Regions from separate parts of the Quadrisphaera sp. KR29 genome, predicted to be linked through region 3. Evidence: predicted binding sites of a transcription regulator. Region 3 holds the regulator's gene; each other region holds the start of a gene.
The links. The regulator LexA, encoded in region 3, represses DNA repair genes until DNA is damaged. The targets are predictions, from matches to a motif close to TCGAACANNTGTTCGA.
Positions count from the first base shown of each region.

Region 1 (9,619 bases), on a different contig from region 3:
GGCCCTGGTCGCGCTCAGCCCGGTCGTGGTCACCGCGGGGCTGGTGTCGGTCGACCTGGTCGGCGTCCTGCTGCTCAGCGCGGCGCTGCTCGCGCTCTCGCACCGCCGGCCCGCGGTCGCCGGTGCCCTGGTCGGGCTCGCCGCCGGGGTGCGGCCGGCGGTGGGCCTGGTGCTCGTGGCGCTGTGGCTGGTCGTCGTCGTCGGCCGTCGGGCCCGCGGGCAGCAGGCGCCGGAGCGCGAGGAGGAGGCGCCGGAGCGCGCGGAGCACCCCCTGGGGCCGCTGGAGGCCCTGGCCGCCACCGCCGCGGCCGTGCTCGCCGGCGGGCTGGTCACGCTGGCCTCCAGCCTCGGCACGGGGACCCAGCCGGGCGGGTCGCGCTGGTGGGACGGCTCCGGCGGAGCCGGCTTCGGCTCCCCGTGGCTGCTGCCGGCGCTGCAGGGCAGCCTGCCCGGCGGTGCGGGGCTGCCCTGGTCGGCGCTGCCGGCGGGAGCGGTGACCGCGCTGGCCGCAGCCGGGCTGGTCCTGGTCCTCCTCCTGGGTGCCGCGGCGGCTGCCCGCACGGCCGGTGCCGAGCCGGTGCGGCGCCTGGCCGCCACGGCGCTGGTGCTCGTCGCGGGCGGCCTGGCCGTCTCCCCCAGCGTGCCGGTGCAGGCGACCCTCGTCGTCCTGCCGCTGGCCGCGGTGGCGGCCCCGCGGTGGCGCGACCACCTGCCCTGGGCGCTGGCCGAGTGCGCCTACGCCACCGGCACCTGGCTGTACCTGCACGCCACCAGCTCCGAGGACGGCAGGGGCGCCTCGCCCGGGGCGTACGCCGCGCTGCTGGTGCTCCGGCTGGCGGCGCTGGGCCTCCTGGCCGTGCAGGGCGTGCGCCTGACCGCCCGCTCGGCCCGGCAGCCCGGCGAGCGGCGGGCCGCGCGCTCGGCCGACGACGACGTCCGGTCGCCGGTCGCGCAGCCGGTAGACTGACCTGCTGGCCCGGTCCCCCGGGCCGCTGCCGCCCGCTCGAGGACGGCGCTGACCCGCTCCGGCGGGTCCGCGCAGCCCCGGTGCGCGGCACCTCCTGTCACGGAGAGACCGTGACCGCCGAGTCCAGAGGAGGTGGGCCGCTGATGCGCGCCTACGAACTGATGGTCATCCTCGACGCCGAGCTCGAGGAGCGCACCGTCGCCCCGTCGCTCGACAGGTTCCTCAACGTCGTCCGCGCCGACGGTGGCACCGTCGACGCCGTCGACATCTGGGGCCGCCGTCGCCTGGCCTACGACATCGACAAGAAGTCCGAGGGCATCTACGCCGTCGTGACCATGAAGACCGAGCCGGCCACCGCCAAGGAGCTCGACCGCCAGCTCAACCTCAACGAGGCCGTGCTGCGCACCAAGCTCCTGCGCCTCGAGACCGCCTGAGACCCGCTGTCGGCGCCGGCTGCTAGACCGGCGACGCACGCGGACCGCACGCGACAGACCACCCAGCTGCTGAGGAGCACCCCATGGCCGGCGAGACGACGATCACCGTCATCGGCAACCTGACGAGCGACCCGGAGCTGCGGTTCACCCCGTCCGGGGCGGCCGTGGCCGGCTTCACGGTGGCCTCCACGCCCCGCACCTTCGACCGCCAGAGCAACGAGTGGAAGGACGGGGAGACCCTGTTCATGCGCTGCTCGGTCTGGCGCGACGCGGCGGAGAACGTCGCCGAGTCCCTGACCCGCGGCACGCGGGTCATCGTCACCGGCCGCCTGGTCTCGCGCTCGTACGAGACCAAGGAGGGCGAGAAGCGCACCACCATGGAGATGCAGGTCGACGAGATCGGCCCGTCGCTCCGCTACGCCAACGCCAAGGTCAACAAGACCCAGCGCTCCGGCGGTGGTGGGGGCGGTGGCTTCGGCGGCGGCTCCGGTGGCGGTGGCGGCTTCGGCGGTGGCTCCGGCTCCGGCGGGGGCGGCGGCTTCGGCGGCTCCTCCGGCGGCCAGTCCAACGACCCGTGGGCCACCGGCCCCTCGGGCGGCGGCGGCGGCCAGGGCTCCGGCGGCGGCAGCTGGGGCGGCGGCTCGTTCAACGACGACCCGCCGTTCTGACAGACGGCTCTTCCCGCACTTCCAGACCCACAGACCACGTCCACCATCCCGGCCCCTGCCAGCGGGGCCGGGCTCCGAGAGAGGGAGCTCCACGATGGCCAAGCCCGCTGTGCGCAAGCCCAAGAAGAAGGTCAACCCGCTCAAGGCGGCGAAGATCACCACGGTCGACTACAAGGACACCGCGCTGCTGCGGAAGTTCATCTCCGACCGCGGCAAGATCCGCGCCCGCCGCGTGACCGGTGTGTCCGTCCAGGAGCAGCGCCAGATCGCCACCGCCGTGAAGAACGCGCGCGAGATGGCCCTGCTGCCCTACACCAGCTCGCCGCGCTGACCGGCTGACAGAGGAGACCGAGACATGAAGCTCATCCTCACGCAGGAGGTCACCGGCCTCGGTGCCCCCGGCGACGTCGTCGACGTCAAGGACGGCTACGCCCGCAACTACCTCGTGCCCCGCGGCCTGGCCACCGGCTGGACCAAGGGCGGCGAGAAGCAGGTCGCGCAGATCCGCGCGGCCCGCGCCAGCCGCGAGCTGGCCTCGATCGACGAGGCCAAGTCCGTCAAGCAGCGCCTGGAGTCCGCTCCGGTGCAGCTGCAGGTGCGCACCGGCACGGGCGGGCGCCTGTTCGGGTCCGTGACTCCGTCGCTGGTCGCCAGCGCGGTGAAGGACTCCACCGGCACGTCGATCGACCACCGCAAGGTCGAGATCGGCAACCCGATCCGCTCCACCGGCGAGTACACCGTGCAGGTCCGCCTGCACCCCGAGGTGTCCGCCTCGATCGACGTGCAGGTCGTCCCGGAGGCCTGAGCCGCCGGCAGCGCCGCTGCACCACCTCGACGCCCGTCCCGCAGCCGCGGGGCGGGCGTCGTCGTGCCGGGCGCGGACGGCGCCACGGCGCCCCCGGTCGTCCCTCCGCGCACCGGAGGCGCCGGCTGGTTCCCCACGACGCCTCCGAGGCGCCGATGCCGTCCCACCCGCTCCCGGGACCGTTCCGACCGTCCTCGAGGCTCGGTGCGGTCGGCTCCCGAGCTGGTGAGCGCCCTGCGGCACGGGGCCCGTTCATGACCCACAGCAACGGTCTGCCGTGAGGCGTGAGCGCTGCGTCACCACCGGCGCGTCGACCGCGACACGCCGGTGCGCCGACACGCCGCAACCTCCGGTTCATCCTGTGGACGGCTCGTCGTCCACATCCCGGGGGTGGACGTCGCCGCAGGTCACAGGCCGTGCAGAAATGATCGACACCGAGTTATCCACAGTTGTCCACAGGTCTGTCCCCAGGTTGTGGACAACTCCCCCTCCCTGCGTCGCAGGTGGGAGCGGTGCGGCATCCGGCTGTCCACAGGCCCGCCGCGCCGGGGGGCGCCGATCGCCCGCAGAGCCCGCCGCGGGCACCTACCGTCGTCTGGCGCCACCGCGTCCGCGGCACGAGGCGGCGGAGGCCCTCCGGCCCCCGTCCACCCCCTCCCGCCGCGCTTCCCGCGGACTGTCGGTGGTGGGTGGCTAGATGTGGTGAGCGGTCCGGGTGCGGGCCGGCAGGACGGGTGGGCGGAGCACCGCTCAGGAGAGGCAGGGGGGCTGACACGGATGTCGCTGGCCGACCTCGAGCAGTACGAGTCCTCCGCCGGACCGGCGCAGGAGCTGGGGCGCACGCCCCCGCAGGACGTCGCCGCCGAGATGAGCGTGCTGGGCGGCATGATGCTCAGCAAGGACGCCATCGCCGACGTCGTCGAGCAGATCCGCGGCACGGACTTCTACCGGCCCGCGCACGAGCTCGTCTACGACGCGATCATGGACCTCTACGGCCGCGGGGAGCCGGCCGACGCGGTCACGGTCGCCGCGACGCTGACCCGCAAGGGCGACATCGGGCGGGTCGGCGGCCCCGGCTACCTCCACACGCTCATCTCCTCGGTGCCCACGGCCGCCAACGCCGGCTACTACGCCCGGATCGTGCGCGAGCGCGCCGTCCTGCGGCGCCTGGTCGAGGCCGGCACGCGCATCGTCCAGCTCGGGTACGCCGCCGAGGGCGGTGACGTCGACGCCCTGGTGAACACCGCGCAGGCGGAGGTCTACGCGGTCACCGACCAGCGCCAGACCGAGGACTACGTGCCGCTGGGCGCCACGATCGAGGCGACCATCGACGAGATCGAGGCGTCCAGCCACCGCGGTGACGGGATGATCGGCGTCCCCACCGGCTTCGCCGACCTGGACGCGCTGACCAACGGCCTGCACGGCGGGCAGATGATCGTCATCGCCGCGCGCCCGGCCATCGGGAAGGCCCTGGCGCTCGACACGCCCCTCCCGACGCCCACCGGCTGGACGACCATGGGCGAGGTCCGCGTCGGTGATGACGTCATCGCCGCCGACGGCAGCCCCACCCGCGTCGTCGCCGCGACCGAGGTCATGGTCGACCGCCCCTGCTACGAGGTGGTCTTCGACGACGGGACCACCGTCGTCGCCGACGCCCAGCACCAGTGGGTCGTCCGCGAGTCGCCGCAGACGCCCCTCACCACCGAGCAGCTCGCGGCCCGGTGGACAGCCGGCTCCTCGGTGAGCGTCAGCGTCACACGGCCGGTGGCCCTGCCCGACGTCCCGGTGGCGCACCCGTACGCGGTCGGTGCTCTGTGGGCCGCGCGCGGCTGCGCGCTGCCCCTGCAGGTGCTGGCGCTCGTCGAGGGTGACGGCGTCGACCCTGACGGCATCAGCGGGGAGCTCGACGACGCCGTGGACGTCCTCCTGCGCGGATCGGTCGCCCAGCGCCGGGACCTCCTCGCCGGCATCGCCGACGTCTGGGGGGCGCCCGGACCGTCCGGGGAGCTCCTCCTGCCCTCAGGACGGCCCTTCTCGCCCGTCGCCGCCGAGCTCGCCAGCTCCCTGGGTGCTCGGGCGACCCTGGACGAGGCGCACCGCCACGTCGTCCTCGACGGCGGAGTCGCGGACTTCCGTCGCAGTGACCTCTCACTGGAGCGCAAGCGCGCTCGAGGTGCAGCGCAGGCGCGGCAGCACCGGCTCGTCGTCGAGGTGCGTCCCGTGCCGAGCGTGCCGGTGCGCTGCATCGAGGTCGACCACCCGTCGCACCTCTACCTCGCGACCAGGTCGATGGTGCCCACGCACAACTCGACCATCGGCCTCGACATCCTGCGGTCGGCGGCGATCAAGAACAACATGCCCGCCGTCGTCTTCTCCCTGGAGATGGGCAAGACCGAGATCACCATGCGCCTGCTGTCCGCCGAGGCGAAGGTGCCGCTGCAGAACATGCGCAAGGGCACCATGCGGGAGGAGGACTGGACCCGCCTGGCGCGCACCATGGGCGCGGTGAGCGAGGCCCCGCTCTTCATCGACGACAGCCCCAACATGACGCTCATGGAGATCCGGGCCAAGTGTCGCCGGCTCAAGCAGCAGCACGGGCTCAAGCTCGTCGTCATCGACTACCTGCAGCTGATGACCTCCGGCAAGAAGGTCGAGAGCCGCCAGCAGGAGGTCTCGGAGTTCTCGCGGGCGCTCAAGCTGCTCGCCAAGGAGCTCGAGGTGCCGGTCATCGCCATCTCCCAGCTCAACCGCGGTCCGGAGCAGCGCACCGACAAGCGCCCGGCGATGGCCGACCTGCGCGAGTCCGGCGCCATCGAGCAGGACGCCGACATGATCATCCTGCTGCACCGCGAGGACGCCTACGAGAAGGAGAGCCCGCGGGCGGGGGAGGCCGACCTCATCGTCGCCAAGCACCGCAACGGACCCACCGACACGATCGTCGTGGCCTTCCAGGGCCACTACTCGCGCTTCGTGGACATGGCCACCGGCTGACCCCGCAGACCCGTCCGCGCCAGCAGGGTGTGCGGTCAGCCGCCGAGGGCGCTCGGCACCCGCCCCGCCGCGAAGTCGATGAGCCCCACCCAGCTGGGGGTGAGGGCGATGCGGGCCATCGGCCGGTCCCGCAGGCTGTCGGCCCAGGCGCGGCCCTGCTCGGGATCGGAGTAGCGCACCGCGGCGAGCTCGTACTCAGGCACCACGTGGTCGAGCACCTCGACGTGCACCCTGCCGCGCAGTGACAGGGCCTGGTAGGGCCAGACGTCGGTGTCGATGGTCACCGCGACGTCTGGCCGCTCCCGCAGGACCCGGACCTTCGGGGCGCGCGCGGGCGAGCCGAAGACCAGCTCCTCCCCGGTCCAGTGGAACCAGATCGGGACGACCCGCGGGGTGCCGTCGTGCCACGTGTACGCCAGGCGCGCTGGCACCCTGGACCTGAGCAGGACGTCGACCGCCGGGTCGCCGAGGAGTGACAGGTCTCCCTGCTGCGCCACCGCCACCTCCTGAGGAGTGGACAGAGCGCCCAGGGTAGTGACGCGGGTCACAGCCGGACAAGGGTCAGGAGCGAGGACGGCACGGTCCTCCGCCCGGGGCGACGCTCGGTCCGCGTGCTCGGGCGGTGCTGGGGCTCCCGGCCCTGACGTGCGGACCCCGCCGTCCCGCGGACGGGGCACCGGGGATGCGACAAGGGCGCGTCCGCCGCGGCGGACGCGCCCCTGTGGTCGCGGTCGGGACGGGTCAGACGGCCAGGACGGCGCCGACGCGCAGGCGGTCGGGGTCCGCCCCGATGACGGCGGCGTTGGCGGCGTGCAGCGCCTGCCAGCTGGTGCCGGCAGAGGTGGCGATGCTCGACAGGGTGTCGCCGGCCTGGACCGTGTAGCTGCCCGAGCTCGTGGTGCGCTCAGAGGAGCGGGAGGCCGCCGGGGCCTCGCGCGAGCCGGCGACCTCAGCGGCGGCTGAGCCAGCCTCGTCCGCGGCGGTCAGGCCGAGCTTCGCCGAGCAGGAGGGCCAGGCGCCCCAGCCCTGCACCGCGAGGACCTCCTCGGCCACGGCGATCTGCTGCTCGCGGCTGGCCAGGTCGGCGCGGGAGGCGTACTGGCCGCCGCCGAAGCCCTTCCAGGTGCTGGCGGAGAACTGCAGTCCGCCGTAGTACCCGTTGCCGGTGTTGATCGACCAGTTGCTGGTGCTCTCGCAGGCGGCGAGCCGGTCCCAGGTGCTCGCCGAGGCGGCCTGGGCGCTGGTCCCGGACAGGGCCACCAGAGGGGCTGCTGCCAGGGAGGCTGCTGCCGCGAGGGCGAGCAGGCGGCGGCGGGAGCTTCGGACCGGGGCGCTGGTGGAGGAGGTCATCGGCCACGAGACTGACACACATCACCGAGAGTGTCGAAAAGACCCCGTGCATGACATGACTGTGACTCCCCGTAGCGGAGGTCCTCGCCGCAGGTCAGACGGAGAGGACCTGTCCCACGAAGATGCGGTGGGGGTTGCTGCCGATCACGGAGGCGTTGGCCGAGTAGATGGCCTGCCACGAGGTGCCCTGTGCGGCAGCGATCTTGGCGAGCGTGTCTCCGGGCGCCACGGTGTAGGAGCCGCCCGCGCGAGCCGCTGAGCGCGACGCCTGCGGCGCGCGGTCGGCGGTCACGTCCGGTGCCGGAGCGGCAGCGGGCGCGGCGCCGGCGGACCCGGCCTTGTCCGCGGCGGACAGGCCCAGCTTGCGCGAGCAGGCGGGCCAGGCGCCCCAGCCCTGCGCGGCGAGGACCTTCTCCGCGGTGGCGATCTGCTGCTCGCGGCTGGCCAGGTCGGCGCGGGAGGCGTACTGGCCGCCGCCGAAGCCCTTCCAGGTGCTGGCGGAGAACTGCAGTCCGCCGTAGTACCCGTTGCCGGTGTTGATCTTCCAGTTGCCGGTGCTCTCGCACTGGGCGAGGCGGTTCCACGTGTCACCGCTGGCGGCCGAGGCGGGGGCGGCGACGGCGACGACGGGGGCGACGGCCACCGCCGCGGTGGCGGCGACGCCGAGCGCGCGACGCGTGATGCGGCTGGGCTCGGGCTGGGCGCGGTGGCGGGCGGTGCGGCTCACGGGTGACCTCCGTGTCGACGGTGCTCCTGGGCCCGGACCCTGCAGCGGGTCGACCGGGCGTTCGCCCACAACCTACGGAGGCGGTGTGCGTCCGTGGGCGCTTTTGGGAGAACGTTTGGAGGAGCCGCTGCGGGTACCGTCGTGAGGTGCACCCGGACGGACCAGTGCGCGACGCAGCGCACAGTTCCGACCACGGTGGGCACCGGACGGTGCTGCACGTCGACCTCGACGCCTTCTACGCCGCCGTCGAGCAGCGCGACAAGCCCTCCCTGCGCGGGAAGCCCGTCGTCGTCGGCGGCACCGCCTGGCGGGGGGTCGTGGCCACGGCGTCCTACGAGGCTCGCGCCTTCGGGGTGGGGTCGGCGATGCCGACCGCGGTGGCCCGCCGCGCGTGCCCCTGGGCCGCCTACCTCTCCCCGCGCTTCCCCGCCTACCGGACGGCCTCGGCGCGGGTGATGGCGCTGCTGGCCGACCTCGCCGGACCTCCTGGGCTCCTCGAGCCGCTGTCCCTGGACGAGGCCTACGTCGACCTGACGGCCTCCTCCACCGGCCCCGAGGACGACGGCGTGCTCGCCGCGGCCGTGGCCTTCCGCGAGCGGGTCCGCGAGGAGGTGGGCCTGACGGCCTCGGTCGGGATCGGCACCAGCAAGCTGGTGGCCAAGGTGGCCTCGGACCTGCGCAAGCCCGACGCGCTGCTCGTCGTGCCGGCGGGTGCGGAGCGCTCGGTGCTGGCCCCCCTGGGCGTGAGGGCGCTCCCCGGCGTCGGGCCCGCCACGGAGGCCCGCCTGGCGGCGCTGGGCGTGACCACGGTCGGCCAGCTGGCCGCGACCGACGAGCGCGAGCTCGTGTCCGTGCTCGGTCGCGCCGCGGGCACCGCGCTGCACGCCGCCGCGCACGGAGTGGACCCGCGGCCGGTCGTGCCCCAGCGCGAGGCCAAGTCCGTGAGCGCCGAGGAGACCTTCGCCACCGACGTCGTCGACAGGGCCGCGCTCTCCGCCGAGCTCGCGCGGATGGCCGCCAGGGTGGCCGAGCGGCTGCTGGCCAACGGCCTCCGGGGCCGCACGGTGACCGTCAAGGCGCGGCGCTACGACTTCTCCACGCTCGCGCGCTCGGCGACCACGGCGGCCGGCAGCGCCGGGGTGGCGAGCGCGGAGGAGATCACCGCTGCGGCGCTGCCGCTGCTCGCGGCCATCGACACCACCGGTGGCCTGCGCCTGCTCGGCGTGGGCGTGTCGGGCCTGGTGGGCGCTCTGGAGGGTCTCGACGACCCGGTGCAGGGCGACCTGCTCGCCGACCTCCTGGCGCCCGCCGACCCCGAGGAGGACCACGGAGACCAGCGCCGCGCCGACCAGGACGCCGACCAGGACGCCGACCACGCCGCCGACGCCGCCGACGACGACGCTGGCGCTGCTGCGGAGGCAGCGGAGCCGCCGGGGGCCGGCAGCTCCAGCCCCGCGGCGGTGTCCTGGCGGCCCGGTCAGGACGTGCTCCACGACGAGCACGGGGCCGGGTGGGTGCAGGGGTCCGGCGTGGGGCGGGTCACCGTCCGCTTCGAGGGGCCGCACACCGGCGTGGGGCGCGTGCGCACCTTCGCCGTCGACGACGCCTCCCTCTCCGCCGCTGACCCGCCAGTGTGGTGACCGCGACACCAGGGACCCGTCCGGCCGGGTGCTGCGT
Region 1 covers NZ_JBQXXG010000004.1:91,816-101,434, reverse strand. Annotated here, with positions in the region: gene ACUN9U_RS05045 (hypothetical protein) at 1-967, shown strand, start outside; gene rpsF (30S ribosomal protein S6) at 1,111-1,401, shown strand; gene ACUN9U_RS05035 (single-stranded DNA-binding protein) at 1,485-2,069, shown strand; gene rpsR (30S ribosomal protein S18) at 2,164-2,400, shown strand; gene rplI (50S ribosomal protein L9) at 2,425-2,874, shown strand; gene dnaB (replicative DNA helicase) at 3,652-5,865, shown strand; gene ACUN9U_RS05015 (pyridoxamine 5'-phosphate oxidase family protein) at 5,901-6,362, opposite strand; gene ACUN9U_RS05010 (LysM peptidoglycan-binding domain-containing protein) at 6,607-7,215, opposite strand; gene ACUN9U_RS05005 (LysM peptidoglycan-binding domain-containing protein) at 7,310-7,942, opposite strand; gene ACUN9U_RS05000 (DNA polymerase IV) at 8,152-9,582, shown strand.
Region 1: a site for LexA is predicted at 7,992-8,007, ahead of ACUN9U_RS05005 (LysM peptidoglycan-binding domain-containing protein). Genes of this name have one in related genera too.

Region 2 (9,619 bases), on a different contig from region 3:
GCTTCCAGCGCGGCGGCGCTGGCGGGGAGCGCCCGCGCGGCCCCGGGCTCCTCGACGATGGGCGCGAGCACGCCGTCGAAGTCGAGGGCCACCAGGAGCGAGGGCGCTGCGGCGAGGCGGTCGAGGGCGGCGCGCAGCTCCGGGGGGACCCCCGGGACCTCGCCCGCCGGGGCCTGGCCGGAGGTGGTCACCGCGCGCCCGCCGCGGCCTGCTCGGCCTCCGGCACGGCCGCCCCGGAGCCGCGCCCGGTCTCCAGGGCCGAGAGGAACGCCTCGGCCCACCGGGTGACGTCGTGGCTGCGGACCCGCCGTCTCAGCTGGCGCATGCGCCGGGTCTGCTCGCGCTCGGGCATCTGCAGCGCCTGCAGCAGGGCGCGCTTGAGGCCCGAGATGTCGTGGGGGTTGACCAGCACGGCGCCGCTCAGCTCGTCGGCGGCCCCGGTGAACTCGCTCAGCACCAGCACGCCCCGCTCGTCCAGGCGGGAGGCCACGTACTCCTTGGCCACGAGGTTCATCCCGTCGCGCAGCGCGGTGACGAGCATGACGTCGGCCGCCTGGTAGAGCGCCGACATCTCCTCGCGGGGCTGGTTGTGGTGCAGGTAGTGGACGGCGGCGTGCCCGATGGTGCCGTGCTCGCCGTTGATGCGGCCGACCGCGAGCTCGATCTCGTCGCGCAGCTGGCGGTAGCTGTCGACCCGCTCGCGGCTCGGGGTGGCCACCTGGACGAGCACCGTGTCCTCGGGGCTGACGGCGCCGTCGTCGAGCAGCTCCCCGTAGGCCTTGAGCCGGTGCATGATCCCCTTGGTGTAGTCGAGCCTGTCGACCCCCAGGAGCAGCTTGCGCGGCGCCCCCAGCTCGAAGCGCACCTCGGCCACCCGCGACTGCACCGGCGGGCGGGCCGCCAGCTCCTCGAAGGCCGGGGTGTCGATGGAGATCGGGAACGCCGCCGCGTGCACGTCGCGCCCGCCGCCCTGCCCGTCGGCCACGCGGATGCGGTGGCGGCGGCTGTCCAGTCCCAGCAGCCGCCGGCACACCCGCAGGAAGTTGTTGGCGTCGGACTGCCGCTGGAAGCCCACGAGGTCGGCCCCGAGCAGCCCCTCGACCACCTGCCGGCGCCACGGCATCTGCGCGAACAGCTCGTACGGGGGGAACGGGATGTGGTTGAAGAAGCCGATCCTCAGGTCGGGCCGCAGCTCGCGCAGCGCCGCGGGGACCAGCTGCAGCTGGTAGTCCTGCACCCACACCGTGGCGCCGCGGGAGGCCTGGGAGGCCGCGGCCTCGGCGAAGCGGTGGTTGACCTTGACGTAGGCGTCCCACCAGGCCCGGTGGTAGGTGGGCACGGCGATGACGTCGTGGTACAGCGGCCACAGCGTGTCGTTGGAGAAGCCCTCGTAGTAGGTGGCCACCTCCTCCTCCGACAGCGGCACCGGGACCAGGTGCATGTCCTCGCCGTCGAAGGGCTCGGGCGCCTCGCCGGCGTCGCCGCTCCACCCAACCCAGGCGCCGTCCGCGCGGCGCATCACCGGCTCGAGCGCCGTGACCAGGCCTCCCGGGGAGGTGCGCCAGGAGACCGCGCCGTCCTCCGCGACGACCCGGTCCACCGGAAGCCGGTTGGCCACCACCACGAAGTCGTACTCGCCCACGCCCTGCGGCACCCGGCCCAGCTCCCCGCTCGTGCGACGCCCCGCTGACCGGGGCCAGCCCGGCACCGACCCTAGGCGGGCGCCACCCGGGCCGCGACTCCCGGCCCGCCGCGCCGCGGCGCCGGGGCCGCCCGCTCCGCGTACCGTGGCGGGGTGGACGCCAGGACCCCGGGGCTCGGCGCGCGCGAGGGCGCGGGGCGCCGCGAGCCCGGCGCGGCGGTCCCCGCGGGCGCCGCCACGCCGTCCGTCATCGGCCGGCTCGGTCCCTACCGCCTGCTGCAGGTCATCGGCGGCGGCGGCATGGGCGTGGTGCACCTCGGCCTCGACCCCGCCGGGCGCGCCGTGGCCATCAAGGTGCTGCGCCCGCACGTCGCGGCCGACCCCTCGGCGCGCAGCCGCCTGGCGCGCGAGGTCGACGCGCTGCAGCGGGTCCGCTCCCCGCGCGTGGCCGAGGTCCTCGACGCCGACCCCGATGCCGACCAGCCCTACGTCGTCACCGAGTTCGTGCCCGCGCCGCCGCTGGACGTGCTGGTCGAGCGGGAGGGACCGCTGTCGGGAGCCGGCCTGGGGCGCCTGGGCCTGGGCCTCGGCGACGCCCTGGCCGCCATCCACTCCGCCGGGGTGGTCCACCGCGACCTCAAGCCCGGCAACGTGCTGGTCGCCGACGGCGACCCCGTGGTCATCGACTTCGGGATCGCGCAGGTCGCCGACGACGTGCGCCTCACCAGCGCGGGCCTGGTCATGGGTACCCCGGGCTACCTGGCCCCGGAGGTCCTCGACGGCGCGGCCCCCACCACCTCCGGTGACTGGTGGGGCTGGGCCGCCACCCTCGCCTACGCCGCCACCGGCCGCCCGCCCTTCGGCACCGGCCCGTCGGAGGCCGTCCTCTCCCGCGTCCGGCGGGGGGCAGCGGACCTGGACGGCGCCCCCGAGGACCTCGTGGGGGTGCTCCGGGGAGCGCTCTCGCCCGACCCCGCCCACCGCCCCCCGCCGCGCCGGCTGCGCCAGGCCGTGCAGGGGCTGCTCGAGCCCGACAGCGGCACGTGGCCGCCGGTGCGCACCGGCTCCAGCGCCGCGCCCACCACCGCCGTGCCGCTGCACCGGCCCGCCGCGGGCGCGGCGCCCGCACTGAGCCCCACGAGCACGCCGCAGGCAGCGCCCGGCCAGCCCGGTGCCGGGCGGACGTCCACGGTGCTGCCGGAGACCACCGTGATGCCCGAGGCCGCCGCGCCGCTGGCCGGCGCGCCGCCGGAGGCCGCGCCCGTGCCGTGGCCCGAGCCGCCCCGGCGCGGCGCGGAGCGCGACACCGGTGGCCCCGACGCCCCCCACGAGCGGGCGCCCGCGCCCACCGCCGCCTCGGCCCCGACCGCGGCGCTCGGGGCGCCCGAGGGCACCCGGGTGCTGCCCGCCGGCACCGGCCGCGCCCAGCCCGCACCGGTCCCGGACCGCTCCGGGGACCGCACCCAGGTGGTGGAGCCGCCGTCCCCCTTCGCGGCCCCGCCGCCGGGCTACGACGGCGCCCACCGCGCCGGTCCACCCCACCAGCAGTCCCTCCAGCAGCCCTACGAGCCGCCCGCCGGCTACGAGCGGCCCGCGCCGCCCGCGCCCGCCGGCGAGCAGGACGCCGCGCGGCGCTCGCCGGTCGGCGCCGTCCTGCTCCTGCTGCTCCTGGTCGTGGTGGCCCTGGGGGCCGTGGCGCCGCTGGTGGCGGCGATGACCGTCGCCGGGGGCGTGGTCGTCGCGCGCACCGTGGACAGGTCGGTGGCGGCCGTGGTGCGGCGCCGCTTCGAGCGCGGCCGTCGCCGCTCCGACGGCGCCGTGGTCGCCCTCTCGCTGCCCGGCCAGCTGCTGCTTGCGGCGCTCGCCTCGCTGCCGGCGCTGCTGCTGCCCGCGGCGATGGCGGTGAGCACGGCCTTCCTCGTGGGATGGGCCATCGCCCCGCAGAGCACCCCCGTGCCCGGGCAGGCGCTGCCGCTGGCCGCGGCGGTGGCGGTGGGCACGGCGACCGCGTGGTGGGGACCGGGCAGCCGCACGCTGCGGCGCGGAGCGCGCACCGCGGTCCGCGGGGCGCTGCCGGGGCGCACCGGCGGCCTGGTCGCGCTGTCCGTGCTCGCCCTGGTCCTGGTGGCCTGCGTGGTGGTGGTCGTCAGCAGCGGCGGCTCCCCGGACTGGACGCCGCTGACCACGCCCCCGCCGGGGCTGGGCTGACCCTCCCCTCGGGTCCGCCGGCCCCCGTCGTGGGAGGCGGGTCACAGCGCCGCGTCGTCGCAGCCTCCTCCCAGGTGGCGCCCGTACGCTGGTGAGCCGACCGGACACCCTGGAGGACGACCCGTGCCCGACCGGCCCACCACCAAGGACGCGCGCCGCGAGGCGGCCCGTGAGAAGGCCCGCCAGATGCGCGAGGCGCAGGCGCGCGCCAAGCGCCGCAACCGCGTGCTCGCCATCTCCGCCGGTGCCGTCGCCCTGGTCCTCGTGATCGGTGCCGTCGCCTTCGGCATCAGCCGCGCCGGCGGCGGGGAGCCGGCGGCGACCCCCCCGGGCGTCACCGCGGACGGCGGTGTGGTGCTGGGCCAGGCCGACGCGCCCCACACGGTGACGGTCTTCCAGGACTACCAGTGCCCGGTGTGCAAGGCCTACGAGGCGTCGGTCGGCCCCTGGCTCAAGGAGCAGGTCGACTCCGGGGCCACCAAGCTGGAGTACCGCCCGATCTCCTTCCTCGACGCCCAGTCGAGCGGCACGGAGTACTCCACGCGCGCCGCCAACGCCGCCTTCTGCCTGGCGGGCCAGCCCGGGGTCGACTTCTACGCCTTCAACACCGCCATGTACCTGGAGCAGCCGGCCGAGGGCACCGACGGTCTGACCGACAGCAGGCTCGTCTCCATCGCGCAGTCCGCCGGCGGCGACATCGGCACGTGCGTCGCCTCGCGCACCTACGACGACTTCGTGGCGGAGCGCACCGAGGCGGCCTTCGCGCTCACCGACAGCAGCGGCGCGCGGACGGTGCAGGGCACGCCCACCGTCTTCGTCGACGGCCAGCTGCTCCAGAACGACCAGGGCGGTGCGCCTGACCAGCAGGCGCTCGCCACCGCCATCGGCGTCGCGGGCTGATGAGCACCCGCAGCGGCGTGAGGCCGCCCGCTCCCCGCGCGTCGTCGTCGCGCCCCCTCGAGGACGACGGCGCTCGCGCCGCCGAGGGGCACCTCTCGGCCGACCCCGTGCCCCCTCGGCGCCTGGGCCTGCTCCTGGCCGTCGGCGGCGCGATCGGCTTCCTGGCCGCGTTCACCCTCACCGTCGAGCGCTTCAAGCTGGCCTCCGACCCCGGCTACCGGCCGTCGTGCGACGTGAACCCCTTCATCTCCTGCGGCTCGGTGATGTCCCAGCCGCAGGCGGCGCTGTTCGGGTTCCCCAACCCCCTGCTCGGCATCGCCGCCTTCGCCGTGGCCACGACGCTGGGCGTGCTGCTGCTATCCGGCACCCCTCTGCCGCGGTGGGTGCGGGCCGGGTGGCAGGTGGGCATCACCCTCGGCTTCGTCTTCATCAGCTGGCTGGTGACGCAGAGCCTGTACGAGATCAGGGCGCTGTGCCCCTACTGCATGGTGGTGTGGGCCGCCGTGATCCCGATGTTCTGGACCACCACCGCCGACTCCCTCGACCGCGGTGTGGTCCCCGTGCCCGCCGGCCTGCGCCGCGCCGCGGCCACGCTGGTGGAGTACCGCCTGGTCGCGGTGGTCCTGACCTACCTCGCCGTCGTCGTGATGGTGGCGCAGGCGTTCTGGAGCAGCTGGGTCTCCCTGGTCTGACCCCGGCCCGGGGCGCGGCTCAGGCGCCCAGCGTGGAGGCGCGGAGCACCAGCTGCGCTGGCAGCACGGTGCGCGGGGGCACCTCGCGGCCGTCGACGGCGTCGAGCAGCAGCTGCGCGGCGCGGCGGCCCACCTCGGCCAGCCGCAGGTCCACGGTGGTCAGCGGGGGGCGGCAGGCCAGCGCCATGACCTCCCAGTCGTCGACGCCGGTCACCGCGACGTCCTCGGGCACCGAGCGCCCCAGCTCGCGCAGCCTGTCGCAGGCGCCGCGGGCGATCTGGTCGCTGCCGCAGCTCACGGCGTCGAGGTCCGGGTGGCGCCGCAGCAGGACGTCGACCGCCTGGCGGCCCCACTGCTCGCTCCAGGCGCCGAAGAGCGGCTCGCCGGCGAGCGCGTCGCCGAGCGCACCGGCGACGGCTGCGGCGCGGGTGCGGGCGCTGTGGTGCTCGGGCCAGCCGGTGACGTGCCCCACCCTGCGCCGGCCGAGCTCGAGGAGGTGGCGTGCGGCCTGCGCGGCGCCGCCGGCGTCGTCGACGACGACGCTGGTGTCGCCCTCGCGCGCCGAGGGCTGGAAGGCGTAGACCACCGGCACCGGTCCGGGCACCTCGACCGGCGGGCGCGGGTCGGTGCGACGTCCGGTGACGATGATCCCGTCGACGCGGCGGCTGGCCAGCATCCGCAGCTGGTGCTTCTCCCGCAGGGCGTCGTCGCGGGTGTCGCAGAGCAGCACCGCCATGTCGCCGGCGCCGAGGGCGTCTTCGGCGCCCTGCAGCACCGGGATGGTGAAGCGCCCGAAGCTGTCGGTGGTGACCAGGCCCACCGTGAAGCTGCGGCCGGAGGACAGGGCGCGGCCGACGCCGTCGGGGGTGAAGCCGAGCTGGTCGGCGGCCCGGCGCACCCGCTGCACGGTCTCGGCGCGCAGCTGGCCGGTGCCGTTGAGGGCCTTGGAGGCCGTGCCGGGGGACACGCCGGCCAGCGCGGCGACGTCGACGATGCGCGCGACCGAGCGCCGCTGGACCGCCCTGCTCGTCACGCCACCCCCTCCGCCGCCTGGCAGCAGCCCGTCCGAACCTGCCGGCCAGCAGCGTTCCGGCGTTTCCGGCCGCAGCGGCCGGCGTGGGCCGAGGGTAGCGCGGCGGTGGGGGTCGACGGGCGGCCGCGACGCGGGCTACGGTGGCAGAAAACGTGTTCCGGATGTTCCGCGACGCTGCGAGAGGACCCGCGTGGCCACGACGACCACCGCCCAGACCACCGCCCGCACCACCTCTCCGACCGGAGGCGGGGCGAGTGCCGGCCCGGCCCGGCCCACCCCGGGCACCACGGCCCTGCAGCCCGTGGCCCCCGGCGCCGCGCGCATCACGGGGGGGTACTGGGCGCAGCGCCAGCGCGCCAACCGCGAGAACGCCATCCCCACGGGCCGCGAGCGCCTGGAGAGCGCCGGCAACCTCACCAACCTGCGCATCGCCGCGGGCACCGCTCCGCAGGGGGCGCAGGTCACCGGCCCGATCTTCATGGACTCCGACGTCTACAAGTGGCTCGAGGCCGCGGCGTGGGAGCACGGGCGCGAGCCGAGCGAGCAGCTGCTCGGCTGGATCCGCGAGCTCACCGACGTCGTGGCCGCTGCACAGGCCGAGGACGGCTACCTCGACTCGGTGGTGCAGGAGCAGGACGGCTCGATCGGGACGCGGGGGCGGTACGCCGACCTGCCGTGGAGCCACGAGATGTACTGCGCGGGCCACCTCTTCCAGGCCGCCGTCGCCGTGAGCCGCGCCACGGGGGAGCGCGGGCTCCTCGACGTCGCCACCAGGCTCGCCGACCACCTCGACGCGACCTTCGGCGACGGCGAGGGCCGGGTGCGCGACGTCGACGGGCACCCCGTGGTCGAGATGGGCCTGGTGGAGCTGTTCCGCGAGACCGGCGAGCGGCGCTACCTGGAGCTGGCGCGCTGGATGGTCGAGGCGCGCGGCACGGGGATCATCGAGGGCCACGGCAAGGAGCCGACGTACTTCTCCGACCGGGTCCGGGTGCGCGAGGCCACCACGGTGGAGGGGCACGCGGTGCGCGCGGTCTACCTCACCGCGGGCGCCGCCGACGTCGCGGCCGAGACCGACGACGCCGAGCTGCTGGCCGCCCTGGAGCGCCAGTTCGCCCACATGTGGGCCACCAAGACCTACATCACCGGCGGCCTGGGCTCCCGGTGGGACTGGGAGGCGTTCGGCGACCCCTACGAGCTGCCGAGCGACAGGGCCTACGCCGAGACCTGCGCCGCCATCGGCGGCGTGCAGTGGGCCTGGCGCATGCTGCTGGCCACGGGGAAGGCCCAGTACGCCGACGCCACCGAGCGGATGCTCCACAACGGCTTCCCGGCGGGCGTCTCCCTGTCCGGGGACGAGTACTTCTACGTCAACCCGCTGCAGTTCCGCGACGGCAGCCACCCCTTCGAGAACCGCAGCCCCGCGCACGGGCGGCGCGGCTGGTTCGACTGCGCCTGCTGCCCGCCCAACATCATGCGGACCCTGTCCAGCCTGGACGGGTACCTGGCCACCACCGGGGCGGTGGACGGGCACGCCGGCGTGCAGCTGCACCTGTTCGCCCCGAGCGCGCTGACCGCGCAGGTCGAGGGCGTCGGGCCCGTCGACCTGGCGGTCGAGACCGGCTACCCGTGGGACGGCGGCGTGCGCGTCCGCGTGGACCAGGTCGGGCAGGGCGAGCCCGCCGGCGCCGCCGCCTGGACGCTGTCCGTCCGGGTGCCCGCCTGGGCGGCCGGGGCCACCGCGCGCGTCGGCGACGAGCAGCTGCAGCCGCAGGCCGGCAGCTACCTGCGCGTGACCCGCACGTGGGTCGCCGGCGACGTCCTCGAGCTCGACCTGCCGCTGGACGTGCGCCTCTCGCGGGCCGACCGCCGCGTCGACGACGCCCGCGGCGCGGTCGCCCTGGAGCGCGGACCGCTCGTGTACGCCCTCGAGCAGGTCGACCAGCCCGACGGGGTGCTCGTGGACGACGTCGTCGTCGACCCGGCCGCCCCGGTGGGCGCGGAGCGCCGCGACGACCTGCTCGGCGGGGTCGTCGTCCTGCACCCCCGGGGCCGCTCGGCCGGCCACGAGGGCGCGGACGCCACCTGGCTGCCCGCGGGCGACCCCGAGCCCGCCGGCGACGGTGAGGACGTCGAGCTCACCGCCGTGCCGTACGCGGTGTGGGCCAACCGCGGCGTCGGCCCGATGCGGGTCTGGTTGCCCGTGCGCTGACCAGCGCTCCAGGACTCCGCCGGGTCCGCCCGTCCAGCCGGGCGGGCCCGGCGGCACCACCCCGGCACGGTCAGCGCCGCTGCCGCCGTGCGGGGAACCGCGACCGGGCGCCCGGCTGCGGTCCGCAGCGCCCGGGAACCGCAGTCAAGCGCCCGGTTGCGGTGCGGAGGGGCTCGGGAACCGCAACGGAGCGCCCGGCTGCGGACGAGGACGGCGACGGATCCAGCGGCGCCGGTGCCGGTGGACCGGCGATCCGCCACGCGAGCGGGCCAGCGGGACTGGGAATCAGCGGCCGGGCTCTGGCACTGTAGGGAGTGCTGGCGCGCGTCCCGGGCCGGCCCACCGCCGGGGTGCTGACCCGGCCGCGGCGCCCGTCGGCGCTGGTACCCGAACGGATCGTCGTTGTCCCTCGCCGTCTACCGCGGTGTGCTCGCGCGCCGCGGCGTCCCCGCCGTCATCCTCATCGGGCTCTTCGCCCGCATCCCGATCGCCGCCGCGCCCGTCGTCCTCACCCTCCACGTGGTGCTCGACCTCGGGCACGGCTACGGCCTGGCCGGCCTGCTCGGCGCGGCCTTCGCCGTCGGCGCCGCGGTCGGCGCCCCGCTCGTGGGCCGCACCGTCGACAGGGTGGGCCTGCGGCCCGTCGTCGCCGTCACCACCGTCGCCTCGACCGCCTTCTGGGTGGTCGCGCCGCGCCTGGAGTACCCGGTGCTGCTGCCCGCCGCGCTCCTCGCGGGCCTGCTGTCGCTGCCGGTGTTCTCCGTGACCCGCCAGGCGCTCGCGGCGATGCTCACCCCCGAGCTGCGCCGCCCCGGCTTCTCCCTCGACTCCATGGCCGTGGAGATGAGCTTCGCCGTCGGCCCCGCGGCGGGCATCGCGCTCTACACCGCGACCAGCGCGGCCACCACGCTCACCGCGGTGGCCGCTCTCGT
Region 2 covers NZ_JBQXXG010000013.1:21,840-31,458, reverse strand. Annotated here, with positions in the region: gene otsB (trehalose-phosphatase) at 1-191, opposite strand, end outside; gene otsA (alpha,alpha-trehalose-phosphate synthase (UDP-forming)) at 188-1,654, opposite strand; gene ACUN9U_RS12690 (protein kinase domain-containing protein) at 1,796-3,850, shown strand; gene ACUN9U_RS12685 (DsbA family protein) at 3,974-4,750, shown strand; gene ACUN9U_RS12680 (vitamin K epoxide reductase family protein) at 4,750-5,442, shown strand; gene ACUN9U_RS12675 (LacI family DNA-binding transcriptional regulator) at 5,462-6,475, opposite strand; gene ACUN9U_RS12670 (glycoside hydrolase family 127 protein) at 6,666-8,687, shown strand; gene ACUN9U_RS12665 (MFS transporter) at 9,090-9,619, shown strand, end outside.
Region 2: a site for LexA is predicted at 6,620-6,635, ahead of ACUN9U_RS12670 (glycoside hydrolase family 127 protein). Genes of this name have one in related genera too.

Region 3 (9,619 bases):
GAGGTCATGAGGTAGACCTGGTCGAAGATCTTCAGCGAGGCGATGATCTGCAGGAGCACCACCAGCGTGGTGGTGCGGCTGAGCAGCGGCAGCGTGATGGAGCGGATCTGCTGCCAGGGCGTGGCGCCGTCCACGGCGGCCGCCTCGTACAGCTCGCGGGGGATCTCCTGCAGGCCCGCGAGGTACAGCACGAAGTTGAAGCCGATGGTCCACCAGATCGTGGCGACGGCGATGCCGACCATCGCCCACTTCGGGTCGGCCAGCACGGCCGTCGGGTCCATGCCGAGCCAGCCCTGCACGGTCGGCCACAGCCCTGTCGCCGGCGTGAAGATGAAGACCCAGATGAGGCTGATGGTGGCCGAGGGCAGCACGAAGGGCAGGAAGAAGGCCAGCCGGTAGAACCACTGGCCGCGCTTGAGCCGGTTGGCCAGCACCGCGAAGACGAAGGACAGCACGACCAGCGGCGGGGTCGTGTAGAGGGTGAACTGCAGGGTGTGCCACATGGCCGACCAGAAGTCGGCGCGGCCGAACATCTCGGCGTAGTTGGCGAAGCCGGCGAAGCTGCCCAGCCCCGGCCGCACCAGCGAGGTGTTGAAGAAGCTCGCGACGATCATGTAGATCGTCGGGACGATGAGGAAGAGCACGTAGAAGAACGCGAACGGCGCCAGGAAGAGCCAGCCCGCGCGGGCGTCCTGGGTCTTGACCTTGGTGCCGGTGTCGGGTGAGCCGTCGGGGCGCAGCGCGGCCGACGAGCTCGGGGGCGGAGTGGTCAGGGTGGTCATCTGGGGGTCCCCTCGAGGTCTGCTCGGTGGCTGCTCGGGTCGTGGCTCACGAGCCGAGCACGGGGCTCGGGGTGTCGAGGTAGGTGCGCAGCTGCTCCTTGATGGCGTCCAGGGCCTGCTGCGGGCTCGCCAGCTGCTGCTGCACGAGGCCGATCTGCGCACCGACGATCGTCTCGAAGGTGGAGCCGGAGCCGGAGTACCAGCCCGGCGGGTCGTACTTGGCGATCTCGGCGGCCGCGGCGTAGTCCGCCTGGGGCTCCAGCGCCTGGTACTCGGGAGACTCCAGCGTGGCCCTCAGGGCCGGCACGTGGCCGCCCTCGGCCCAGGTGAGGGACTGGTCCAGCAGCGACTTGATGAAGCCCATGGCCAGCTCGCGCTGCGCGTCGGTGCGCTCCATGCGCGGGATGATGAACGTGTGGCTGTCGGCCTGGGCGGCCGGCGCGTCGAAGACCTGCGGGATCGGCACCATGCCGAACGTCAGGCCCTCGATGCCCTGGGCGGTGGTGATCTCCCACTCGCCCTGGGTCTGGAAGCCGACCTTGCCGGTGTACAGCAGCGTGCTGGCGCCGGCGTAGTCGACCGTCGGGGTGAGCAGGCCGCGTGCGGCGAGGTCGCCGATGTAGCCCATCGTCTCCAGCGCCAGCTCCTCGTTGACGGTGAGCTGCTGCCCGTCGTCGCCGAGGAAGTCGGTGGCGCCGTCCATCTGCCAGTACAGGGTCTGGAACAGGCGCCAGGATCCGGAGGTGTCACCGACGTTGGAGGCCGACCAGGCGGCTCCCCCGGTGACCTGCGAGATGGCGGTCAGCGCGGCCTCGAAGGCCTCCCTGCCCTGGATCGGCGCCAGCTTGCCGTCCCCGTCGAGCAGCCCCGCCTGCCCGCAGACGTCGGCGTTGAAGAACAGCACGTAGGGGTGGGTGTCCAGGGGGATCGTGTAGTAGCTGTCGCCGACCTTCCCGGCCTCCCACACCGACGGGGTGAAGGAGGAGCTCGACAGGCCGGCCAGCCCCAGCAGGTCCTCGGTGATCGGCTCGAGCAGGCCGGCCTGGGCCAGGATGGTCGCCCGGGTGGCGTGCGCGACGGCGACGTCCGGCGGCTTGTTGCCCAGCGTCGCCAGCACGACCTTGGTGTAGTAGGGGTTGCCCCAGGCGAAGGTGGCGGCGGTCAGGGACTCCTGCGAGCCCTGCTGCCTGCGGTACTCGTCCAGCATCGTCTGGAGCCGGGCGCCGTCGCCGCCCCCGAACAGGTTCCAGAACGTCACCGAGTCGGGGTTGAGCGGGGCGCCGGCCACGCCGGCCGCCAGCGGTGAGCCGCAGCCCGCCAGACCGCCGGTCACGCCCAGGGCCCCCAGACCCGCCAGTCCCCCGGCCAGCACCTTCCGGCGGCTGGGGTGCTGCTCGGGCAGCGTCGTCCTCATCGTCGACCTCCTCGTCGTGCGTGGTCGGAGTCTGCATGGTCGAGGGCCCCCTTTGCAACGATGGAAACGTCGGCGTCCGTCGCGCGGCGCGGCGTGGCACACTCCGCGGCGTGGCGACGACGGCGCACCTCCCCCGGGCCAGCACGCAGAGCGGCGAGCACCCCCGCCCCCAGCTGCTGCGCGAGCGCTGGACGGACCTGTCGGGCACCTGGCAGCTGGGCCTGGTGCCCGCCGGCGCCCCCGCCCCGCGAGGCCTGTGGCGCAGGACGGACCTGGCCGACCGCACGGGCTTCGAGCGCGACGTCGTCGTCCCCTACCCCCCGGAGAGCGAGGCCTCCGGCGTCGGCGAGCAGGGCCCGTTCGCTGAGCTGTGGTACCGCCGCGGGCTGCGCCTGCGCGACGTCGCCGGCGCGGAGGACCTCGCCGGCGGCTCCCGCCTGGTGCTGCGCTTCGGCGCTGTCGACCACGCCGCGCGGGTGTGGTTCGACGGCCACCTCGTGGCCGAGCACACCGGCGGGCAGACGCCGTTCTCCGCCGACGTCACCGAGCTCCTCGACCCCGCCGCCTCGGACCTGCTGGACCGCGAGCACGTGCTGGTGGTCCGCGCCGTCGACGACGCCCGCGACCCGGAGCTGCCGCGGGGCAAGCAGGACTGGCACGACGCCCCCCACGCCATCTGGTACCGCCGCACCTCCGGCATCTGGCAGACGGTGTGGGCCGAGGTCGTCCCCGCGGTGAGCATCGAGCACCTCACCTGGCGCGCCGACGTGCCGGGGGCGGTGGTCCACCTGGTCGCCGAGCTGTCCTCGCTGCCGCCTGGGCCCGTGTCCCTGGCCGTGCGCCTGGCCCTCGGCTCCCCCGACGGCGACGACGACGGCGAGCGGGTGCTCGCCGAGGCCGTGGTCGCCGTCCCCGGCCCGGACGAGCGCGGCGGGCCCCTGGTCGAGGCCTGCCTCGCGGTGCCGCTGCTGCGGCACGGCCAGGAGCGCGAGGCGCTGCTGTGGCACCCCGAGCAGCCCCACCTCGTGGACGCCCAGGTGCGGCTGCTGGCCGGCCCGCCCGGCTCCCCCGGCGAGCAGCTGGACGCCGTGGCCAGCTACCTGGGGCTGCGCTCGGTGTCCGTCGGCGCCGGGCAGCTGCTGCTCAACGGGACCCCCCGGCAGCTGCGGTCCGTGCTCGACCAGGGCTGGTGGCCCGACACCCACCTCGCGGCCAGCGCCGACAGGCTGCGCCGGGAGGCCCAGCTGGTCGCCGACCTCGGCTTCGACTCGGTGCGCGTCCACCAGAAGGTGGAGGACCCGCGCTTCCTGCACTGGTGCGACAGGCTCGGCATCACCGTGTGGGCCGAGACCGCCAACGCCTACGCCCACACCGCCCGGGCGGTCTCCCTGCTCACCGCGGAGTGGCTGGAGGTGGTCCGCCGCGACGCCAGCCACCCCAGCGTGGTGGCGTGGGTGCCGCTCAACGAGAGCTGGGGCGTGCAGGACGTCGCCGTGCAGCCCGGCGAGAGGGCGTACGCGACGGCGCTGGCCGCGCTCACCCGGGCCCTGGACCCGACGCGGCCGGTCATCAGCAACGACGGGTGGGAGCACACCGACTCCGACCTGTGGACCGTGCACGACTACACCGACACGGGGGCGGACCTGCTGGCGCGCTACGGCTCACCGCAGGCCGTGGCGGCGCTGGTGGGCGTGCCCGCGCCGTCGTCGCCGTCGCCCCGGGTGACGGCCAACGGGCGGCGCCTGCGGGTGGCCGGCGGCGCACGGACCGGCGAGCTGCCCGACGCCGAGCGGCCGCTGGTGCTCAGCGAGTTCGGCGGGGTGCGCTTCACCCCGCCCGTGGACGGCGGCTCGCGCCCGGAGGGCGCGACCTGGGGGTACTCCACCGCGGCCGACGCCGAGGACTTCGCCCGCCGCCTGGGCGACCTGCTGGGCGCGGCCAACGCCTGCCTGGCCAACGGCGCCCTGGCCGGCTGGTGCTACACGCAGCTGGCCGACACGCTGCAGGAGGCCAACGGCCTCCTGTCCGAGGACCGCACGCCCAAGCTGCCGCTGGCGCGGCTGCGGGCCCTGGTCACCGGCGAGGTGACCGGCGAGGTCGCGGGTGGGGTGACCGGCGGGGTCACCGGCGGGTGAGCGCCCCCGCCCCGCGGGTGGACGGGGTCAGCAGCAGCTGCCCGAGGAAGCCCAGCACCAGCGCCACCAGCACCCCGAGGTTGGCGTAGGCCCAGTCGCCCTCGCGCCCGCCCAGGCCCAGGGGCCCCAGCAGGTAGCCCTGCCAGGCCAGCCACCCGGCGCCGGTGTTGACCACCAGGCCCCAGCCGACCGCCGTGGCGAGCACCAGCAGGGCCACCGGGCCCCAGCGCACCGAGCCGTAGGGGCCCGCGGGGTCGAAGAGGGCGGAGTCGTCGTAGGCGCCCGAGCGGCGGACCAGGTCGGCGATCGCCGCGCCCGCCCACGCCGCGATCGGCACGCCCAGGGTGATGAGGAAGGCCTGGAAGGGGGTGAGGAAGTCGGCGGAGAAGAAGACGACGCAGACGGCGCCGGCGACCATGAGGGCGCCGTCCACCAGGGCCGCCACCCAGCGCGGGGCGGGCAGGCCCAGGGACAGCAGCGCCAGTCCGGAGGAGTAGATGTCCAGCACCGCCCCGCCGACCAGCGACAGCACGGCGACCACCGCGAACGGCACGAGGAACCACGTGGGCAGCCCCGCGGCGAGGGCGCCGATGGGGTCGGAGGCCACCGCGGCGGAGAAGTCCGCCGAGGAGGCCGCCAGCAGCACCCCGAAGCACAGCAGGACCACGGGGGCCGCGGCCCCGCCCAGGGTGGTCCACCACACCACCCCGGGGCGGGAGGAGTGGCGCGGCAGGTAGCGGGAGTAGTCGCCGGCGGCGTTGACCCACCCGAGCCCGAAGCCGGTCATGGTGAAGACCGTCGCGCCGATGAGGGCCTGCGCCGACCCGCTGGGCGTGGCGGTGACGGCGCCCCAGTCGACCAGGTCGGTGCTCAGCAGGAGGTAGACGACCGTCAGGACGCCGGTGACCACGGTGATGACGGTCTGCAGCTTCATGATCGCCTCGAAGCCGAGGACGCCGGCGCCGACCACCAGCAGGACGACGACGAGCAGGGCGACGCCCTTGGTCACCGCGCCGCCGCCCCAGCCCAGGGTGGTGAAGACGGTCGCGGTGGCCAGCGCGGCCAGGGAGACGAGCACCGTCTCCCAGCCCACGGTGAGCACCCAGCTGATCGCCGACGGGAGCCGGTTGCCGCGCACCCCGAAGGCGGCGCGCGAGACGACCATGGTCGGCGCGGAGGCCCGGGTGCCGCCGAGGGCCACGAGGCCGCACAGCAGGAAGGAGGCGACGACGCCGACGACGCCGGCGAGCAGCGCCTGCCACCAGCTGACCCCGAAGCCCAGCACGAAGGCGCCGTAGCTGATCCCGAAGACCGAGACGTTGGCCGCGAACCACGGCCAGAACAGGCTCGAGGGCCTGCCCCGCCGCTCGGACTCGTCGATGACGTTGAGGCCGTTGACCTCGACCCGCGACAGCGGCGGCGTCTCCTGGGGCAGCACGACGGCACACTACGAGGTCCGCCGCCGCCGGGTCCGCCGCGGCGCACCGCGCGTCGAACGCGTGTTTGATGCGGCGTCACCGATCCACTACGCTGCGTCCGTGGCGACGACCGCCCGCAAGGGCTCCCCCAGCCGCGCTGACGACCTGACCAGCCGCCAGCGCGCCGTCCTGGACACCATCCGCGACTCCGTCGCCAGCCGGGGCTACCCGCCGAGCATGCGGGAGATCGGCAAGGTCGTCGGGCTGCACAGCCCCAGCAGCGTCGCCCACCAGCTGGTCACCCTCGAGCGCAAGGGCTACCTGCGGCGCGACCCCAACCGCCCGCGGGCCATCGAGGTGGTCGACGTCGCGCGCACCCCGGCCCTGGCCGAGGCGGCGCCCGAGAGCGAGGAGACCGCCCTCGTCCCGCTGGTCGGGCGCATCGCCGCCGGCGCTCCCGTGCTGGCCGAGCAGGAGGTCGAGGACGTCTTCGCCCTGCCCCGCCAGCTGGTGGGCGAGGGGGAGCTGTTCACGCTGCGGGTGGTCGGTGACTCCATGGTCGAGGCGGCCATCTGCGACGGCGACTACGTCGTGGTCCGCCGCCAGCCCGTCGCCGAGAACGGCGAGGTGGTCGCCGCCATGATCGACGGCGAGGCGACGGTGAAGGTGCTGCAGCGCCGTGACGGACGGGTCTGGCTCATGCCGCGCAACGCCGCCTACTCCCCCATCGACGGCACCGACGCCACCGTCCTGGGCCGCGTCGTGACGGTGCTGCGCTCCCTGTGACCCGCACCGGGCGGCTCAGCCGCCCGTGAGGTTCCTGACCTGCTGGCCGATCGTCAGCACGGTCGCCGTGCCGTAGATGAGGATCGCCAGCACGAGCAGCACCAGCCGCACGCCCTTGACGCGCAGGGGCGCCGGCAGCAGCTTGCGGTTGGTGGCGATGAGCAGCGCCGAGTAGATGGTCATCATGAGCCCGCCGACGGTGGCGGAGACGACCACCAGGGCGATGGGCTGGTCGAAGCCGACCAGCAGCACCGTGCAGCCGATGACCACCAGGCCCCAGGTGAGCCAGAAGTAGATGCGGCTCTCGTCAGCGGTCTTGAGGTAGCTGGTCTTGAGCACGTCGGCGGCCATCCGGCTGGTGTAGTCGGTGATGCCCAGCGCGGCCCCGAACAGCGAGAACGCCCCGATGATCCAGAAGAAGACGCCGAACCAGGTGCCCACCGCCTCGGCCAGCTGCTCGCCCTCGACCCTGACGAACTGGATGTCGTTCGGCAGGTCCTCCAGCCCGAAGACGGTGGAGTAGGCCAGCAGCGAGGTGAAGAAGATGGAGACCACGGTGATGGCCACGAAGGTGCTCAGCTGCTCGACGTTGGCGAAGCGCCACCAGCCGCGCCAGCGCCGCAGGTTCTCCTCGCCCTCGGGCCCCTCGGTCCTGAAGACGTAGCCCGTGCTGGGCACCGCCTCGGGCTCGCCGGTGACCGGGCTCTGCAGGCGCGGCACGTAGTGGCCCATCCCGAAGCCCTTGTCGCGGATCCAGTTGGACTGCACGAGGTTCTGCCCCCCGCCGGCGCCGGCGAAGATCATGGCGCCGAAGAGGGTGGCGAAGCCGAGCTCGGCCGCGGGGAAGCGGGCCTCGGTGACGATGGTCGGCACGTCGCGCCACGCCGTGGCGGTGATGGCGGCGAAGGCCCCGACGACCAGGAGCAGCAGCACCGCGGCCACCTTGACCATCTGGATCTTCTCCAGCGCCACGTAGACCACCGGGGCGAGGGTGAGGATGAGGCCGATGGCCACCAGCAGGCCGATCGCGATGAAGCGCGGGGTGCCGCCGGTCAGGAAGCTGATCAGCGTGGCGGAGCTGGTGGCCCACCCCGGCCACAGGTTGGCGCCGTAGGTGAGGATCGCGAAGACCAGGCCCCAGTGCGGCCAGAACCGGCTGAAGCCGGTGACCGCGGTCTCCCCCGTCGCCAGGGCGTACCGCTCGATCTCCATCGTCACGAAGTACTGGGTGACCACGCCCACCAGCGCGGCCCACACGAACACCAGCCCCACCTGGGAGGCGATGAAGGGGAACAGCACGAACTCGCCGCTGGACAGGCCCACGCCCGCCGCGATGATGCCCGGGCCGATGAGCGGGAGCCACCGCGACGGCGGTCGCGGCATCTCCCGCACCTCGGGGACCGACAGCCGGGAGCCCCGGAAGGGCTCCAGGACCGACGTGCCGGTGGCGCCGGACGCGCGGGACGCGCCGGAGCCGTGGTCAGACGGGGTGCCGCGGTGGCCTGCCGCGTCGTCGCGGGTGGACATGCCGCTCACCGTGGCGCAGGTGGCGCCGGCGCGCGAGACGATCAGCAGGCGGGCGGCGCCGGCGTCAGCCCGCGAGCAGAGCCGGCGTCAGCCCGCGAGCAGAGCTCGACCCATCCCGCGCAGCACGCGGGGGGTCAGGCGGCCCCGCGCCAGGCCGATGTCGGCGACGTCGTCGAAGACGCCGGCGTCGCGGGCGGAGGCGCGCAGCGCCGCGTGCAGCAGGGTGTCGCTGCGCACCAGGCGCGCCGCCAGGTCGGTGTGGCGCAGGTGGCTGCCGAGGGCGGCCCGCAGCGCCTCGGCGTAGGGCCTGCCCCCCACCGCGGCGCGGCCGGCCAGGACCCCCGACAGCACGGCGTAGTAGATGCCCTCCCCCGTGACCGGGTTGACCAGGCTCGCGGCGTCGCCGACCAGCAGCACGCTCCCCACGGACCACACCGAGCTGCGCCCCGTCGAGAGCGGCAGCGGGTGCCCGGCGACCTGCTCGGCGCCCTCCGCCGTGCCGGGCAGCAGCTCCTCCAGGCGCTCCAGCAGCCGCGCCCGCGTGGGTGCGGCCCCCGCCGAGGAGCGCGAGCCGACCAGCTGCCCGAACCCCACGTTGGCGCGTCCGTCGCCCACGGGGAACGACCACGCGTAGCTGGGCCTGTCGGTGTCCTGGGAGAAGGCCAGCACCTGCACGCCGTCGTGCTCGGGGCGCACCGGGGCGTACGCGCGCACGGCGATCGCCGTCGTCCCCCGCCGCTGCGGCGGCACGGCCGCCGGTCCCAGGGCCCGGCGCACCTCGGAGTGGGCGCCGTCGGCGCCCACCACCACGCGGGCGCGCACCACCTCGCCGTCGGAGAGCACGACGCCGGCGCCGCCGCCGTCCTGCAGCACGTCGCGCACGCGCCCGCGCCGCAGCACCGCGCCGCGCTCGGCGGCGGCGCGCACGAGGCGGGCGTCGAGCTCGGCGCGCGGGACCACCTGCGCCGGGCGGGTCATCGCCTCCTCGACCACGGGCACACCGGGCGCCCCGACCACGGAGATCCGCAGCCGCGGCGCCACCGGCCAGTCGTCGAGCAGGCCGGTGACGCCGACGGTCTCGAGCACGTCGAGGGCGTGGGGGGCGACCCCGTCCCCGCAGACCTTGTCGCGGGGGAAGTCGGCCCTGTCGAGCAGCAGCACCCGGGCGCCGGGGCGCTGGTGCAGGGCTCCCAGCGCCGCGGCGGAGCCGGCGGGCCCGGCACCGACGACGACGAGGTCCCAGTCCGGCCCCGGACCCTGCTGCTGCGCCACGCCCGCGAGTCTGCCAGCGCGGCTCAGGCGGCCAGCTTCACGGTGAGGTCGGAGCCGGCCAGGGCCTTGGTGAAGGGGCAGATCTGCTGGGCCTGCTCGAGCACGCGCTCGGCGACGTCGTCGGCGAGACCGCTGACCTCGAGCGTGATGTGCGAGGTGTAGCCCGCTTCCTCGGCCGTGGTGAGGACGACGTGCGCGGTGACCTGCGCGCCGCTGGCGTCGACGTCCTGCGTGGAGGCGGCGATGCCGATCGACTGCTGCAGGCACGCGGCGGTGGCCGCGGCC
Region 3 covers NZ_JBQXXG010000006.1:99,024-108,642, forward strand. Annotated here, with positions in the region: gene ACUN9U_RS07355 (carbohydrate ABC transporter permease) at 1-782, opposite strand, end outside; gene ACUN9U_RS07360 (extracellular solute-binding protein) at 829-2,196, opposite strand; gene ACUN9U_RS07365 (glycoside hydrolase family 2 protein) at 2,307-4,331, shown strand; gene ACUN9U_RS07370 (purine-cytosine permease family protein) at 4,318-5,769, opposite strand; gene lexA (transcriptional repressor LexA) at 5,726-6,535, shown strand; gene ACUN9U_RS07380 (Nramp family divalent metal transporter) at 6,551-8,062, opposite strand; gene ACUN9U_RS07385 (NAD(P)/FAD-dependent oxidoreductase) at 8,150-9,334, opposite strand; gene ACUN9U_RS07390 (OsmC family protein) at 9,358-9,619, opposite strand, start outside.